DNA from 2 places in the Microbacterium sp. ZW T5_45 genome. Region 1 is predicted to be linked to the other one. Evidence: riboswitches for the same ligand, from Rfam matches in the RefSeq annotation. Region 1 holds a riboswitch; the other holds the start of a gene.

Region 1 (7,381 bases):
TGCAGATCGCGCACCGCAACATCTCGCGCGGCTTCACGGATCTTGCGATCTTCGAGACCGGCACGGTGTTCCTGCCCGAGCAGGGCGTCGTGTACGGGACGGACGAGGTCCCTCCGCTCGGCGTGCGGCCGAGCGATGAGAAGCTCGCGGAGCTCAACGCATCGATCCCGCCGCAGCACCGACACGTCGCCGCGCTGTTCACCGGCAACGTGTCCGTACGTCAGCCGGGTCGTGCGGCCGAAGCAGCAGGGCTCTCGGAAGCGCTCGACGCGGTTCGGGTGATCGCGGCTGCCGCCGGCGTCGAGATCGACGTGGTCCAGACGCAGCGCGCGGCGCTGCACCCCGGCCGCACCGGATCGCTGCGCGTCGGCGAGGTCGAGGTCGGATACGTCGGCGAACTGCATCCCACGGTGGCGGCGGATGCCGATCTGCCCGGCCGCGCGACGGTGCTGGAGCTCGATCTCGACGGCATCCTCTCCCTCGCGGATGGCGGGACGGTCGCGGCATCGCTGTCGACCTTCCCCGCAGCGACCCAGGACGTCTCGCTCACCGTCGCCGCCGAGGTGCCGGCCGGAGAGGTCCGTGCTGCGCTGGTCGAGGGAGCAGGGCCGATGCTGGAGTCCGTGCGGCTCGTCGACGACTACCGCGGCGAGGGCGTGCCCGACGGGACCAAGAGCCTGACGTTCGCCCTGCGATTCCGTGCGGATGACCGCACGCTCACGGCGGCGGAGGCGACCGAGGCGAAGCTCGCCGGTGTCGCTGTCGCCGCGGAGCGGTTCGGCGCCGCGCTGCGCGACTGACACCCACAGCGGAACGGATCGGCGCGGTCGTCCCTCGGGGCGCCGCGCCGATCTGCTCTCGGCGGAACATCTTCCGCCTGCGGCCGGATGCTGATGGCATGGGCGTATGACGAACATGTTGATCCTCGGCGGAACCGGGTGGCTGTCGGGGCGCATCGCGGGCCAGGCGATCGAGGCGGGAATCGAGGTGACCTGCGTGAGCCGCGGAGAACGACGCTCGCCCGAGGGAGCCTCGGAGGTCTTCGCCGATCGAGACCAGCCAGAGGCTTACCGCGACGTCGCCGGACGCTCCTGGGATCACGTCGTCGACATCTCCTCTCGCGCCGATCACGTGGCCGCTGCCGTCGATGCCCTGGGCGAGCGCGCCCGACGATGGACCTATGTGTCGTCGGTGTCGGCGTATGCGGATGACACGACGATCGGTGCGGACGAGACTGCGGTGCTGCACGCGCCGGCCACTTCCAGCGATGACGACTACGGTGCGCAGAAGTCAGCGGCGGAGGGCGCCGTCCGTACGCTCGGCGATCGTGCGCTCGTCGTACGGCCCGGACTCATCGTCGGTGCCGGGGACCCCAGCGACCGGTTCGGATACTGGGCCGCGGCGTTCGTTCGTGCAGTGGACGGTGCCGTGCTGCTGCCGCCGACAGGAGACCGCGAGACCCAGGTCATCGACGTCGAGGATCTCGCGGCATTCGTCGTCGGCGCAACGGCGTCCGGGACGGTGAACGCGGTGGGCGACCGGCATCCGCTCTCGGACGTGCTCGCGCTGTTCGAGGAGGCGAGCGGTGAGCGCCACGAGATCACCGTGGCGGACGAGGACGTATTGGTCGACGCGGGCGTCTCGTATTGGATGGGGGAGCGTTCGCTGCCGCTGTGGCTTCCGCCGGACACGCCGGGCTTCATGACGCGGACGAACGCGCGCTACCGCGAGGCCGGAGGGATGCTGCGACCGCTTGAGGACACGATCGCTGCGGTGACCGCCGACGAGCGGGCTCGGGGAGTGGACCGTCCGCGCAGATCCGGTCTCACCCGGGCCGAGGAGCTGGCGCTGCTCGACGCGCTGCGCACATCCGGTTCCTGAGCGAGCGGGGCGAGACGAGGGGCGCGGCTAGACTGCTGAGCAGTGACACGGGGTGCCGCATCCGCGGCTGAGAACAGACCCGTCGAACCTGATCTAGTTAGAACTAGCGAAGGGATGTCGCGATGAGCGATCTTCTGCGTCCGGAACACACTCTCGACCTCGCCTCAGAGGCCGCCGCGCTGCTCGAGGCGGTGAGATCGACGCCCCCGCTCACGCACTGCATCACGAACAGCGTGGTCACCGGCTTCACCGCGAACGTGCTCCTCGCCGTCGGAGCGGCCCCCGCCATGGTCGACATCGTCGGAGAGTCAGGGCTCTTCGCGGGCATCGCCTCAGGGCTGCTTGTGAACCTCGGCACGCCCACTCCCGAGCAGCGCGAGGCCGCTCTCGAGGCCGCGACAGGTGCGACGGCATCTGGTACCCCGTGGGTCCTCGACCCGGTCGCCATCGGTGCGCTTCCGGTGCGCACGAGCCTCGCCGACGAGCTGGTGGCTCTGCGGCCGACCGCCATTCGCGGCAACGCCTCGGAGATCCTCGCACTCGCTGGACTCAGCGGCGGCGGGCGGGGCGTCGACGCCACCGACAGCACGGATGACGCCGCCGACGCCGCATTCTCGCTCGCCGAGCGCTTCGGCAGCGTCGTCGCCGTCTCGGGTCCCATCGATCTGATCACGGACGGCGCCAGGGTGCTCCGCCTCGCGAACGGGCATGAGCTGCTCACGAGGGTCACCGGCGGCGGGTGCGCTCTCGGCGCCGTGATGGCTGCTTTCCTGGGGGCTGCACGTTCCACCGGCCACGACGCGCTCGCTGCTGTCGCCTCGGCCAGCCTCGCTTACACGGTCGCGGCCGAGCGTGCGGCGGCGGAGTCCGCGGGGCCGGGAAGCTTCGCGGTCGCGCTGCTCGACCACCTCGCCGCCGTGGGTCCTGACGACGTCGTCGCGGCAGCGCGCGTCGAGGCAGGTGCGCGGTGATCGCGGATCTCTCCGTCTACCTGGTCACAGACCCCGCGCTCTGCGGCGCCCGAGGCGTCGTCGAGACCGTGCGTCGAGCCGTCGAGGGCGGCGTCCGCATCGTGCAGCTGCGCGACAAGGATGCCTCGGACGCTGAGACCACCGCGCAGCTCATCGAACTGTCGCGAGTGATCGACGGTCGGGCGCTCCTCGTCGTCAACGACCGCCTCGACGCCGCGCTCGCGGCTCGCGCGGCCGGCGCGCGCGTCGACGGCGTGCACCTGGGACAGGGCGACGAGTCCGTCATCAGGGCGCGGGCCGAACTCGGGCCCGACGCGCTGATCGGCCTCACCGCGAACAGCGCGGAGCACCTCGCGGCGGTCGGTCGGCTGCCCGAAGGGACGGTCGACTACCTCGGCGTCGGCGTGATCCGCCCCACGAGCACGAAGCCCGACCATCCGCCTGCGCTCGGCATCGACGGTTTCGCCGCCGTCGCGGCGGCGAGCCGGTTGCCCTGCGTCGCGATCGGCGGTGTCGGGATCGACGACCTCGGTGCGCTGCGGGCCGCAGGTGCGGCCGGGGTGGCCGTCGTCTCGGCGCTGTGCGCGGCCGACGACCCGCGCACGGCCGCCGAGGGCTTCGCCGGCCGGTGGCGCGCGGCCGGCGTGCCCCGTGTGCTGAGCATCGCGGGCAGCGACCCCTCCGGAGGCGCGGGCATCCAGGCCGACCTCAAGTCGATCGCGGCGTCCGGCGGCTACGGCATGGCGGTGCTGACGGCGCTCACGGCGCAGAACACGACGGGGGTGCGCGACGTGCACGTGCCCCCGACCGGCTTCCTGCGGACCCAGCTCGACGCGATCTCCGATGACATCATCGTCGACGCGGTCAAGATCGGCATGCTCGCGAACGCCGACGTGATCCGCACCGTGGCGGAGTGGCTCGATGAGACCCGCCCGCCCATCGTGGTGATCGACCCCGTCATGGTCGCGACGAGCGGAGATCGGCTGCTCGACGGAGAGGCCGAGCACGAGCTGGCGCGGCTGCTGACGAGAGCGCAGCTCATCACTCCGAACCTGGGCGAGCTCGCCGTGCTGAGCGGGCGGGAAATCGACGGCTGGGAGGACGCGCTCGCCGCAGCATCCGATCTGTCCGCGTCGACGGGAGCGCAGGTCCTCGTCAAGGGCGGCCATCTCGAGGGCGACGAGGCGCCCGATGCGCTGGTGGACGCCGCCGAGGGCGAGACGACGGAGTTCGGCGGAGTCCGCATCCCGACCACGCACACCCACGGAACCGGGTGCTCGCTCTCATCGGCCGTCGCGACCCATCTCGCGCGGGGTGCCGCGCCAGCCGCAGCGGTCGGTGCGGCGCGGAGCTGGCTGCGGGAGTCGTTGACGGCGGCGGACGCCCTCCAGGTCGGACGCGGCAACGGCCCCGTGCACCACTTCGCCGGGCTCTGGTCACGCGCCGCCGCGCCGGCATCCGTCGACCCCGCCTCCCTCACCGCCGAGTGGTGGGAGCGCATCGAGGGCACCCGTCGGGAAATCGACGAGCTCCCGTTCATCCGCGCGCTCGCTGACGGCACCCTCGATCAGACCGCCTTCCGGTTCTATCTCGCTCAGGACGCGCTGTACCTGCGCGAGTACGCACGGGTGCTGGCGGCGGCATCGCGGCTGGCTCCCACATCTGCGGAGCAGGCCTTCTGGGCGGGCTCGGCTCAGGGATCCATCGTCGGCGAGCTCGAACTGCACGCCTCCTGGCTCGCACCGGGCGCCGGCGTGGGAGCCTCGACCTTCGCGGCGACGCCGTCGCCGACCACGACCGCGTACCTCGACCATCTGCGATCGACGGCGTTCGGCGGAGACTACGCAGAACTCGTCGCGGCCGTGCTGCCGTGCTTCTGGCTGTACACCGACCTCGGGCGGCGCCTGCAGTCGGGAGAGTTCGGTGACGAGGCGATGGACCCCGCACACCCGTACGCCGACTGGCTCGCGACCTACGCCGACCCCGCGTTCGAGGAGGCGACCGCGCAGGCCATCGCGATCGCGGGAACGGCCGCTGCATCCGCGGGGCCGGACGCGCGGAACCGCCTTTTCCGTGCCTTCGCGGTATCGAGCGGGCACGAGCGCGCCTTCTTCGCTGCGCCGCTCGACGCCGCGCTCCCCGTCTGAGCCGACCAGCGCGGGCGGTGCGCGATGCGCGTGCACCGCCCGCGCGGCGAAGGATGACGGCCGGGATTTGCGGATGCCGCCGCCGGCGCGCTATCGTCGCGGCATGTCCTCGGCTCCTCTCGCTCCCGTCCTGCGGGTCTCGATCGAGCGCCGACGCCGCGGCGGACGCCGACTCTAGGCGACCCCGCGCTCCCGCGTGCCCTGCACGTCGGTCGAGTCTCGGAGTCGCCGCCTCGGCCCGACCATCCTCGTCCTTCGTCTCGCTGAGCTCGCTCGGGAACCGCGAGCGGAGCCGAACCGCCCGGGAACCGCGCGGTGCCGTGCTCCGTCACGAGCAGTGAGCGAAAGGACTGACCGTTAAGGTAGAACCATGACGTACACCGTCGCCGTTTCCGGCGCATCCGGCTATGCGGGCGGCGAGATCCTGCGCCTGCTGGCCGCTCATCCCGACATCGAGATCCGCACCGTCACCGCGCACTCGAACGCCGGCCAGCCGCTGATTCAGCACCAGCCGCACCTGCGCTCGCTCGCGCACTTGACGCTGCAGGACACGACGCCCGAGGTCCTCGCCGGACACGACATCGTCTTCCTCGCGCTCCCGCACGGACAGTCCGGGCAGTACACCGACGCTCTCGGCGACGTTCCGCTCGTGATCGACGCGGGTGCGGACCACCGGCTCACCTCGCAGGACGCCTGGGACGCCTTCTACGGCGGGGTCTTCCACGACCCGTGGACGTACGGCGTCCCCGAGCTCCCCGTCTCCGGATCGACGCAGCGGGAGGCGCTGCGCGGCGCGACACGCATCGCCGCCCCGGGGTGCAACGCCTCGACCGTCAGCCTCAGCCTGGCCCCGGGCGTGGCCGCCGGCGTGATCGACCCCGGCGACATCGTCTCGGTGCTCGCCGTCGGACCCTCGGGCGCGGGCAAGAGCCTCAAGACGAACCTGCTCGCGAGCGAGATCCTCGGCTCGGCCAACCCCTACGCGGTCGGCGGTACGCACCGGCACATCCCAGAGATCCGCCAGGCCCTCGCGGCCGCCGGCTCGATCACGCCCGACAGCATCCGCATCTCGTTCACCCCGGTCATCGTGCCCATGGCGCGTGGCATCCTCGCAACGTCCAGTGCGCCGATCGTCGAGGGCGTCACCGATGCGGAGATCCGTGCTGCCTGGGAAGGCGCGTACGGCGGCGAGACCTTCGTGCAGCTGCTGCCCGAAGGGCAGTTCCCGCGCACGGCCGATGTACTCGGCGCGAACACCGCGCTCATCGGTCTCGCCATCGACAGGGCGGCGAACCGCGTCACCGTGGTCACCGCCGTCGACAACCTGGTCAAGGGCACCGCGGGTGCCGCCATCCAATCCATGAACATCGCGCTGGGCCTCCCCGAGGACCGCGCCCTCTCCGTGAACGGAGTCGCACCGTGAGTGTCACCGCCCCCGCAGGATTCGAGGCGGCCGGAGTCGCCGCCGGTCTCAAGTCGACCGGCAAGCCCGACGTCGCCGTCGTCGTCAACCGCGGCCCGCGGAAGGTCGGCGCCGCCGTGTTCACGAGCAACCGCGCCAAGGCCAACCCGATCATCTGGTCGCAGCAGGTCGTGGCCGACCGGGTCGTCGAGGCCGTCGTGCTGAACTCCGGCGGAGCCAACTGCTTCACCGGATCGTTCGGGTTCCAGACAACGCACCAGACGGCGGAGAAGGCGGCCGAGCTGCTGGGCATCAGCGCCGGCGATGTGCTCGTGTGCTCCACCGGCCTGATCGGCACCGGAGACGAGGCCTTCCGTGCGAAGGTGCTCGCCGGCACCGCCCAGGCGATCTCGGAGCTGTCCACCGATGGCGGGGAGAGCGCCGCCCATGCGATCATGACCACCGATACGGTCGCGAAGACCGCGATCGTGAGCCGTGACGGCTGGACGATCGGCGGCATGGCGAAGGGGGCGGGCATGCTCGCGCCCGGCCTCGCCACGATGCTCGTGGTGCTCACGACGGATGCCGATCTCGAGCCGCTCGAGGCCGACGCGGCGCTGCGCGGTGCGACCGGCCGCACGTTCGATCGTCTCGACTCCGACGGCTGCATGTCGACGAACGACCAGGTGACCCTGCTCGCGAACGGCGCCAGCGGTGTGAAGCCCGATCTCGACGCCTTCGGCGCGGCGCTCGCCGAGCTCTGCCAGGATCTCGCGGTGAAGCTGCAGGGGGACGCCGAGGGAGCGAGCCACGACATCACGATCGAGGTGCAGCACGCGGCATCCGAGCAGGAGGCGGTCGAAGTCGGCCGCTCGGTCGCGCGGAACAACCTCTTCAAGGCGGCGATCTTCGGCAACGACCCGAACTGGGGACGCGTGCTCGCAGCCATCGGCACGACGAACGCGCAGTTCGACCCCTAT
Region 2 (7,381 bases), on a different contig from region 1:
TTCCTCGCGACGCGCACGCCGATGCAGGTCTTCCTCGGCACCTCGGCGTGGTTCTTCGCGATCGTGAACCTCGTGAAGATCCCGTTCCTCGCGGGCCTCGGGCTCTTCGAGGCGCATGTACTGCTCATGGACCTCGTGCTCGCGCCGCTCGTCGTCATCGGGGCGCTGGTCGGTCTGCGAGTCGCCAAGCGGATGCCGCAGCAGCTGTTCGACCGCATCGTCATCGCCCTGACGGTGGTGGGCGCCGTCTACCTGCTGTTCTGAGGCGCGTGGCGCCGCGGCACGGGGCACGCGGCACCCGGCACCGGCACCCGCACCCGGCAGGGTCTCCTGGCGCTCCCGCAGCACCACCACTTCGGGGGCCGACACGCCAGTTGCAGGACCGGAAGGCCGAGAACGTCCGGCATCCGCCGCCCGGGCCCCCGAAATGGTGCGCTGCCACGGGTTCGTCGGCTCCCACCGCGTCACCACTTCGGGGGCCGACACGCCACTTTCCGGACGAGAGCGCCGCGAAACGTCCGGCATCCGTCGCAGCGGCCCCCTAAGTGACGCGCCGGTTCCGGAAGCGACCGGCGCTCAGTCCAGGAAGATGTCGGGGAACAGCCGGTCGTCGGGCGTTCCCGGCACTGCGGCGTACCCCGAGAAGTCCGTGACGCCGTCGACTTCGAGCACGTCCTCGACGATGAGCGTCTGGCCCGTGTACTCGCGCGCCGGCTTCGTCAGCACCGCGTAGGCGGCATCCGCGTAGATCTCTGGTGTGCGGCTCGCGGCCATCACCCGATCCCCGCCGAGCAGGTTCTGCACCGCGGCGGTCGCGATGGTGGTGCGCGGCCACAGGGTGTTCGCGGCGATGCCGTCGGCGGCGAACTCGGCGGCCAGACCCAGCGTCGCCATCGTCATGCCGTACTTCGCGAGCGTGTAGCCGGTGTGCGCGCCGAGCCATTTCGGGCTGAGGTTCAGGGGCGGCGAGAGCGAGAGGATGTGCGGGTTCGCGGCATCCTTCAGGATCGGCACGGCGGCGCGCGACAGCAGGAACGTGCCGCGGACGTTGACGTCCTGCATGAGGTCGTACTTCTTCGCGGCGAGCTCGAGCGATCGGGAGAGGTCGATCACGCTGGCGTTGTTGATCACGATGTCGATGCCGCCGAACTCGCCCTGCGCTTTCAGCACGGCCTCGGTGATGTCGTCGTCCAGGCGGACGTCGCCGACGATCGGCAACGCCTGACCACCGGCCTCACGGATCTGCTCGGCCGCCGAGTGCACGGTGCCCTCGAGCTTCGGATGCGGGGTGTCGGTCTTGGCGAGCAGCGCGATGTTCGCGCCGTCACGGGCTGCGCGCAGCGCGATCGCGAGTCCGATGCCGCGGCTGCCGCCGGACATGAGGATGGTCTTGCCTGCCAGTGTCATGAGGCCTCCTTCAGGCTGTGTCGCGGGGTCACTTCGGCGCCATCCGGATCGCGCCGTCGAGTCGGATCGTCTCACCGTTGAGGTACGGGTTCTCGACGATGTGCTGCGCGAGCGCCGCGTACTCGTCAGGACGCCCGAGGCGCGAGGGGAACGGCACCTGCTGCCCGAGCGAGTCCTGCGCGGCCTGCGGCAGCCCCATGAGCATGGGGGTCTCCATGATGCCGGGCGCGATCGTGCAGACCCGGATGCCGTGGCGTGCGAGCTCCCGTGCGACGGGAAGCGTCATCGCGTGCACCCCGCCCTTCGACGCGGAGTATGCCGGCTGGCCGATCTGGCCGTCGAACGCGGCGACGCTGGCGGTGTTGATGATGACGCCGCGGTCGTCCGATTCGGTCTGATCGTTCTTGGCGATGACGGCGGCGGCCTGCGACAGCACGTTGAAGGTGCCGACGAGGTTGATCCGGATGATGCGCTCGAAGTCGGCGAGCACCGCCGGGTTGCCCTCGCGATCGAGCACCTTGGCGGGCGGTGCGATGCCGGCGCAGTTCACGACGATGCGCAGTGGCGCCGCGGCCTGAGCAGCGGCCACGGCGTCGTGGACCTCGTCGACGCTCGTGACGTCGGCCGGGACGAACAGCCCGCCGAGTTCTTCCGCGATCTCCGCGCCCTGGGAGGAGGGCAGATCCACGATCGTGACGTGGCCACCCGCGGCGACCAGTCGACGGGCCGTCGCCAGCCCGAGTCCTGAGGCGCCGCCCGTGATGAGCGCACCCTGCCCTGCGATCTGCATGAGTTCTCCCTCGAACGTCGCGAATCGTGAAACGCAGTACCAGTCTAGGTGAATCCAAGTGTCAACTTCGCCGGTGGCGGCGGCACATCGAAAGGTGTTGGCTGACACTCATGGACCTGCGTCGCAAGCGAGCCTACGACACCGTCTCCGAGGATGACGGCTTCCGCGTTCTCGTCGACCGGCTCTGGCCCCGAGGCGTCTCGAAGGAGCGTGCCGCGATCGACCTCTGGGCGAAGGAGACAGCGCCTTCGTCCGAGTTGCGACGCGACTGGCATACGGCACCGGAAAGCGACTGGGGCCTGTATGCGGATCGTTATCGGGCACAGCTCGCCGGACAGTCCGCGACGGCACTGCGCGAACTGGCCACCGAGCTGCGACACCATCCGGTCGTCACGCTCGTCTACGCCGCGCACGACCCTGTGCACACTCATGCCGCGGTGTTGGAGGCGGCGCTGCGCGAGCTGCTCTGACGCGTGACCTCAGAACTCCGGAGATCTCCCGCCCGAGATCACCCCGGCTCGGCTCGATCCGCATCATTTCTCCGGAGTTCTGAAGGCGGAACCGGCCCGGCTTCAACTCCAGACGAAGCGGAAGGTGCCCGCGAGCACCGCAGCAGCGAGCGCAAGTGCCATGATCGCGACGCCGCCCAGCAGCGCCACCCCGTCGCGTGCGTGCAGCCGCGACGGCCGCGACCAGGTGCGAGGGATGTCGGAACCGAACCCGCGCGCCTCCATCGCCATCGCCAGTTTCGTGCCGCGACGCACGGCGAACACGAGAAGCACGAACGCCATCGAGAAGAACCTCCGCACCGCGCCGCGATCCCCGACTCCGCGTGCCCGACGTGCGAGTGCCATGGTGCGCCAGTCGTCGAGGAACAGCCCCAGCATCCGGGTGCCGGCGAGGATGCCGAGCACGAACCGGCTGGGCATCTTCGCGACCTGCGCGAGAGCATCCGCCAGCTGTGTGGGATCCGTCCGCCCGAACAGCAGGATCGTCGGCAGCCCGAGTGCGATCACGCGCAGGCTCACCGCGATGGCAAGGCCGATCGAGTCGTCGCTGATGGCGGCGAAGCCGAAGGTCCAGTAGAGCCGCCCGCCGGGCTCCGCGTACAGCAGCATGCTGAGGCCGGCGATCGGGGCGAACAGCGCGATCGGGGCGAGGCGTTTCAGCACCGTCACGAGCCGTAGCCCGGTGAGCGGAAGGCACAGCAGCTGCAGCGCGATGGCCGCGACCGCGCTGACGACATCGATCGAGGCGAACAGGGGCACCGACAGCAGCAGCGCGAGGACGATCTTCGTCACGGGATTCACCCCGCCGAGCCACGCCCTCATCGGATGCCGCTCGCTGCGAGCTCGATGCGGTGCCCGCCGAGGTGTCTGATGACGGCGTCGTCGTGCGTGACGGCGATCACCGCCCGCCCGCGCATGATCTCCTCCTGCAGCAGCGCGACGAGCGAGATCCATCCGCGCCTGTCCTGTCCGAACGTGGGTTCGTCGAGCACGATCACCTCGGGCGAGGCGGCGAGCACGGTGGCGACCGAGAGCCGACGCTTCTGCCCGCCCGACAGAGTGAAGGGGTTCGCGAGCGCGAGAGGTGCGAGACCCAACCGGTCGAGAAGGTCGTCGACAACGGCATCCGTTCGCGCCCGATCCCAGCCGAGCGCGCGCGGTCCGACGGCGAGCTCGTCACGCAGGGTTCGTGTGAGGAACTGGTGCTCCGGCTCCTGGAAGACGGTGCCGATCCGGGTGAGCAGCTCGCGTGAGCTCCAGCGGAACGGGCGGATGCCGCGACGCCCGGCGAGCTCGGGGGCCGCGGAGACCTGCCCCGACTGCTCGGGGATGAGCCCGGCGAGTGTGAGCGCCAGGGTCGACTTGCCCACGCCGTTCGGGCCGGTGATGACCGTCGCGCTCGCGCGCGGCACGTGCACCTCGAGGCCCGACTGCACGATGGCGCGCGGGTCGCGGGCGATCGCCAGGCCGCTCGCCGACAGCAGATCGGCGCGGTCGACGTCGCCGAGCACCGGCAGATCGATCTCCGCCCCCGGGACCCACACCCCGGCTTCCGCCAGGGCTCGCCCGTGCTCTGCGAACACCCGCGAGGGATCCCCGTCGGCAAGCAGCCCGCCATCGGCCGCGAGCACGATCACCCGCGTCATGAGGTCGGCCCAGACGGGGGTGCGGTGCTCGACGACGACGAGCGTGGCGCCGGTCTCATCCACCGCACTCTCCACACTCGCGCGCACCTCGCGCACGCCCTCGGGATCGAGGTTCGCGGTGGGCTCGTCGAGCAGCAGCAGCCCCGGTCGCATCGCGAGCGCGCCGGCGAGGACGAGCCTCTGCTTCTGTCCACCCGAGAGCGCCGCCGTCGGCCGGTCGAGCGGCACGTCGAGTCCGACCGCCTCGAGCGCGGCGGTCACTCGGGAGGGGATGCCGGATGCCGGGACGCCGAGGTTCTCGCATCCGAACGCGACGTCGTCGCCGACCTTCGACAGCACGATTCCGGCATCCGGGTCCTGCAACACGAGGCCGACGCGGCCGCGACTCGCCTCGGGTGATGCTTCGTCGATCAGCAGCGCGCCGGAGCGCACGCCCTCGTCTTCATCGCCGAGCACCCCGGCGAGGCCGGCGAGCAGCGTGGACTTGCCTGCTCCCGAGGCGCCGAGCAGCAGCACGCGCTCGCCGGGCTCGATCGTGAAGGTGACGTCGCTGACGGCGGGGAGCTTTCGACCGGCGTAGCGCCACCCCCAGCCCGCCGCCTGCACGCGAGCCGGGATGGCGGACGCCACGTCAGACCTCGCGGAGGTGTTCTCGACCGGCCGCGAACCGGCTGAGCGCGCCGCTCGCGGCGAGGGCGCGGACGAGCAGCCAGCCGACGACGCCCGCGAGGATCGCGCCAGACACGATGAGCGTGCCGAGGTAGATCGCGTTGAACTCGAGCGACTTGAGGATGTTCGGCGAGCTGCCGTAGAAGAACTCGAATACCCAGGCGGCGGCGGCCGCGCCGACACCTGCGAGAGCGGCCGTAGGGAGGCCGAATCGACGGTAGAGGAACAGCGCGAAGATCAGCTCGGCGCCGAGGCCCTGCACGATGCCCGAGAGCACGGTCGAGACGCCCCACACGTTGCCGATGAGCATCGACACGATCGCGGCGACGAGCTCGACGACGAGCGCCGCACCGGGCTTGCGGATCACCAGACCGCCGACGACACCACCGAGCAGCCAGATGCCCACGGCGATACCGCCGAGGCCGGGGGTCAGGCCGTCGGCCGCGGTGAACCAGGCGTAGCCGATCGTGTTCCAGCCCCAGAAGACGAGGCCGATCGCGACGCCGAGGACAGCGGCGACGACGATGTCGACGACGCGCCAGCGCCACGGCGAGCGGGCGGTGGCGGCGGACGCCTTCGCGGTGGATGCGGACGTGGACGTACTCATCTGAACTCCTCCCTGCGCCGGCATGATCCGGATCAGGTTCGACGGTCGAAGCGCGATTCGCTCCCTCTCAGCCCGGCTCGCCGGACTCCCGTGGTTGTGCTCACGATCTTACCGAGATCGGACACTCCTGTGTCCGCATCTCGTCACGACGGGGTTCTGAGAGGAGAGTTCGGTACCGTGATCAGGTGACCGCTCCCGATCCGACCCTGCCGCAGGGCTCCGCGCCCGCGGCCGACGACGCCGTCGAGGCGCCGTCGGGCGCGTCGGATGGCGGGCTCCTGTCGGTCGACGCCGCGGCGTCAGCGGACGACTCGCGGGCGGATGCTGTGGTGACCGGTGGTGTGACGTCGGCTGCTCCGGTGCCGGATGCCGTGCCGCCGTCGAGTACCGCCTCGTCGGATCACGCGCACCCGGATGCCGCGCCGTCGAGCACCGAGGCCGGTCTGGTCGGCGTGTCGGGAGTGTCCGCGACGACCCCCGTCCCGGCGGCATCCGTCGTCCTGGGATCCGTAGTCCCCGCATCCGTGGCGGATTCCGACTTCTCGGGCACACCGAACGCGCCGACAGACGCCGATGACCTGGACGACGAGCTCGAGGCGCTGATGACGCCGGACGGTTCCCGCGCCGCGCGCTGGGCGCCGAAAGGCGCGGGCGCGACGGCGTTGACCTGGGTTGACCCGACCGAGGTCGCCGATCACACCGACGCCGCAGCACCTGAAGCGTCGGCCACCTCTCTCTGGGCGGGTGCGAGGCTGCAACCGGCCGTCGCGCGCGCGGGGTTCCTGGTGCCGGTCGGCGTGCTGGTCGGCCTGGTCGCTTCGTACGCCGGGGCCGCTCTGCTCTGGCCGCTGCACGAGGTCGCGCCGACGGTGCAGTCGGTGGAGGTCACGCCGGTCGCCGCACCGGCGGCCGAGATCACCTGGCCCGCGCAAGGCAGCGCAGCGGTGGGTATCGCCGGTCTGAGCACGGTGTCGTCGACGGTCGATGCGTCGGCGATCGCGAGCATCACGAAGGTGATCAGCGCGATGATGGTGCTCGATCGCCAACCGCTTGCGCCGGGTGAGCAGGGTCAGTCGTACTCGTTCACGCGCGCCGACAGCCAGTCGTACATGACGTATCTCCGCAGCGATCAGTCGGCGCTCGACGTGCCGGTGAACGGATCGCTCACCGAGTATCAGATGCTGCAGGGCGTGCTGCTCGGTTCGGCCAACAACTACATCGATCGCCTCACGCGCGACATCTGGGGAACGGATGCCGCGTTCGCGGCCGCCGCCGAGAAGTGGCTGAGCGACCGCGGGATCCAGGGCATCACGATCATGACGCCCTCCGGTTTCGATGAACGCAACACCGCGACTCCCGACGCGCTCGTCGCGGTGGCCGAAGTCGCCATGCAGAATCCGGTGTTCGCGGAGATCGTCGGCACCCCCTCGGTGGATCTGCCGGGTGCCGGAGTGGTGAACAACACGAACGGGATGCTGGCCGATCCCGGTGTCGTGGGGGTGAAGACCGGCACGCTCTACGACAGCTGGAACCTCCTCACTGCGAAGAACGTCTCGGTCGACGACACGACCGTCCGGTTGTACGCGGCGGTGCTGACTCAGGCCGACAACGAGTCCCGGCTGGAGGCGACTCGGTCGCTGTTCGCCCAGGTGGAGGCTGCGTTGCAGGCGCAGCTTCCGGTCGTTCCCGCCGGAACTGTCGTCGGCACGGTCGACACGCTGTGGGGCGAGCCCATCGACATCGTCACGGATGC

The links. A riboswitch is a leader RNA that binds a small molecule or an ion and turns the genes downstream of it on or off. The one in region 1 is predicted to bind thiamine pyrophosphate.
Region 2: another riboswitch for thiamine pyrophosphate. It lies ahead of ACI3KS_RS16375 (ECF transporter S component); the one in region 1 lies ahead of thiM (hydroxyethylthiazole kinase).

What each region holds. Positions count from the first base shown of each region.
Region 1 is NZ_JBJDRJ010000020.1:47,637-55,017, forward strand. It holds gene pheT (phenylalanine--tRNA ligase subunit beta) at 1-800, shown strand, start outside; gene ACI3KS_RS11775 (NAD-dependent epimerase/dehydratase family protein) at 907-1,881, shown strand; TPP riboswitch at 1,920-2,013, shown strand; gene thiM (hydroxyethylthiazole kinase) at 2,004-2,852, shown strand; gene ACI3KS_RS11785 (bifunctional hydroxymethylpyrimidine kinase/phosphomethylpyrimidine kinase) at 2,849-4,999, shown strand; gene argC (N-acetyl-gamma-glutamyl-phosphate reductase) at 5,370-6,422, shown strand; gene argJ (bifunctional glutamate N-acetyltransferase/amino-acid acetyltransferase ArgJ) at 6,419-7,381, shown strand, end outside.
Region 2 is NZ_JBJDRJ010000040.1:441-7,821, reverse strand. It holds gene ACI3KS_RS16405 (sulfite exporter TauE/SafE family protein) at 1-264, shown strand, start outside; gene ACI3KS_RS16400 (SDR family oxidoreductase) at 577-1,407, opposite strand; gene ACI3KS_RS16395 (SDR family NAD(P)-dependent oxidoreductase) at 1,436-2,197, opposite strand; gene ACI3KS_RS16390 (DUF488 domain-containing protein) at 2,308-2,667, shown strand; gene ACI3KS_RS16385 (energy-coupling factor transporter transmembrane component T family protein) at 2,770-3,528, opposite strand; gene ACI3KS_RS16380 (ABC transporter ATP-binding protein) at 3,525-4,982, opposite strand; gene ACI3KS_RS16375 (ECF transporter S component) at 4,984-5,628, opposite strand; TPP riboswitch at 5,619-5,730, opposite strand; gene ACI3KS_RS16370 (D-alanyl-D-alanine carboxypeptidase) at 5,814-7,381, shown strand, end outside.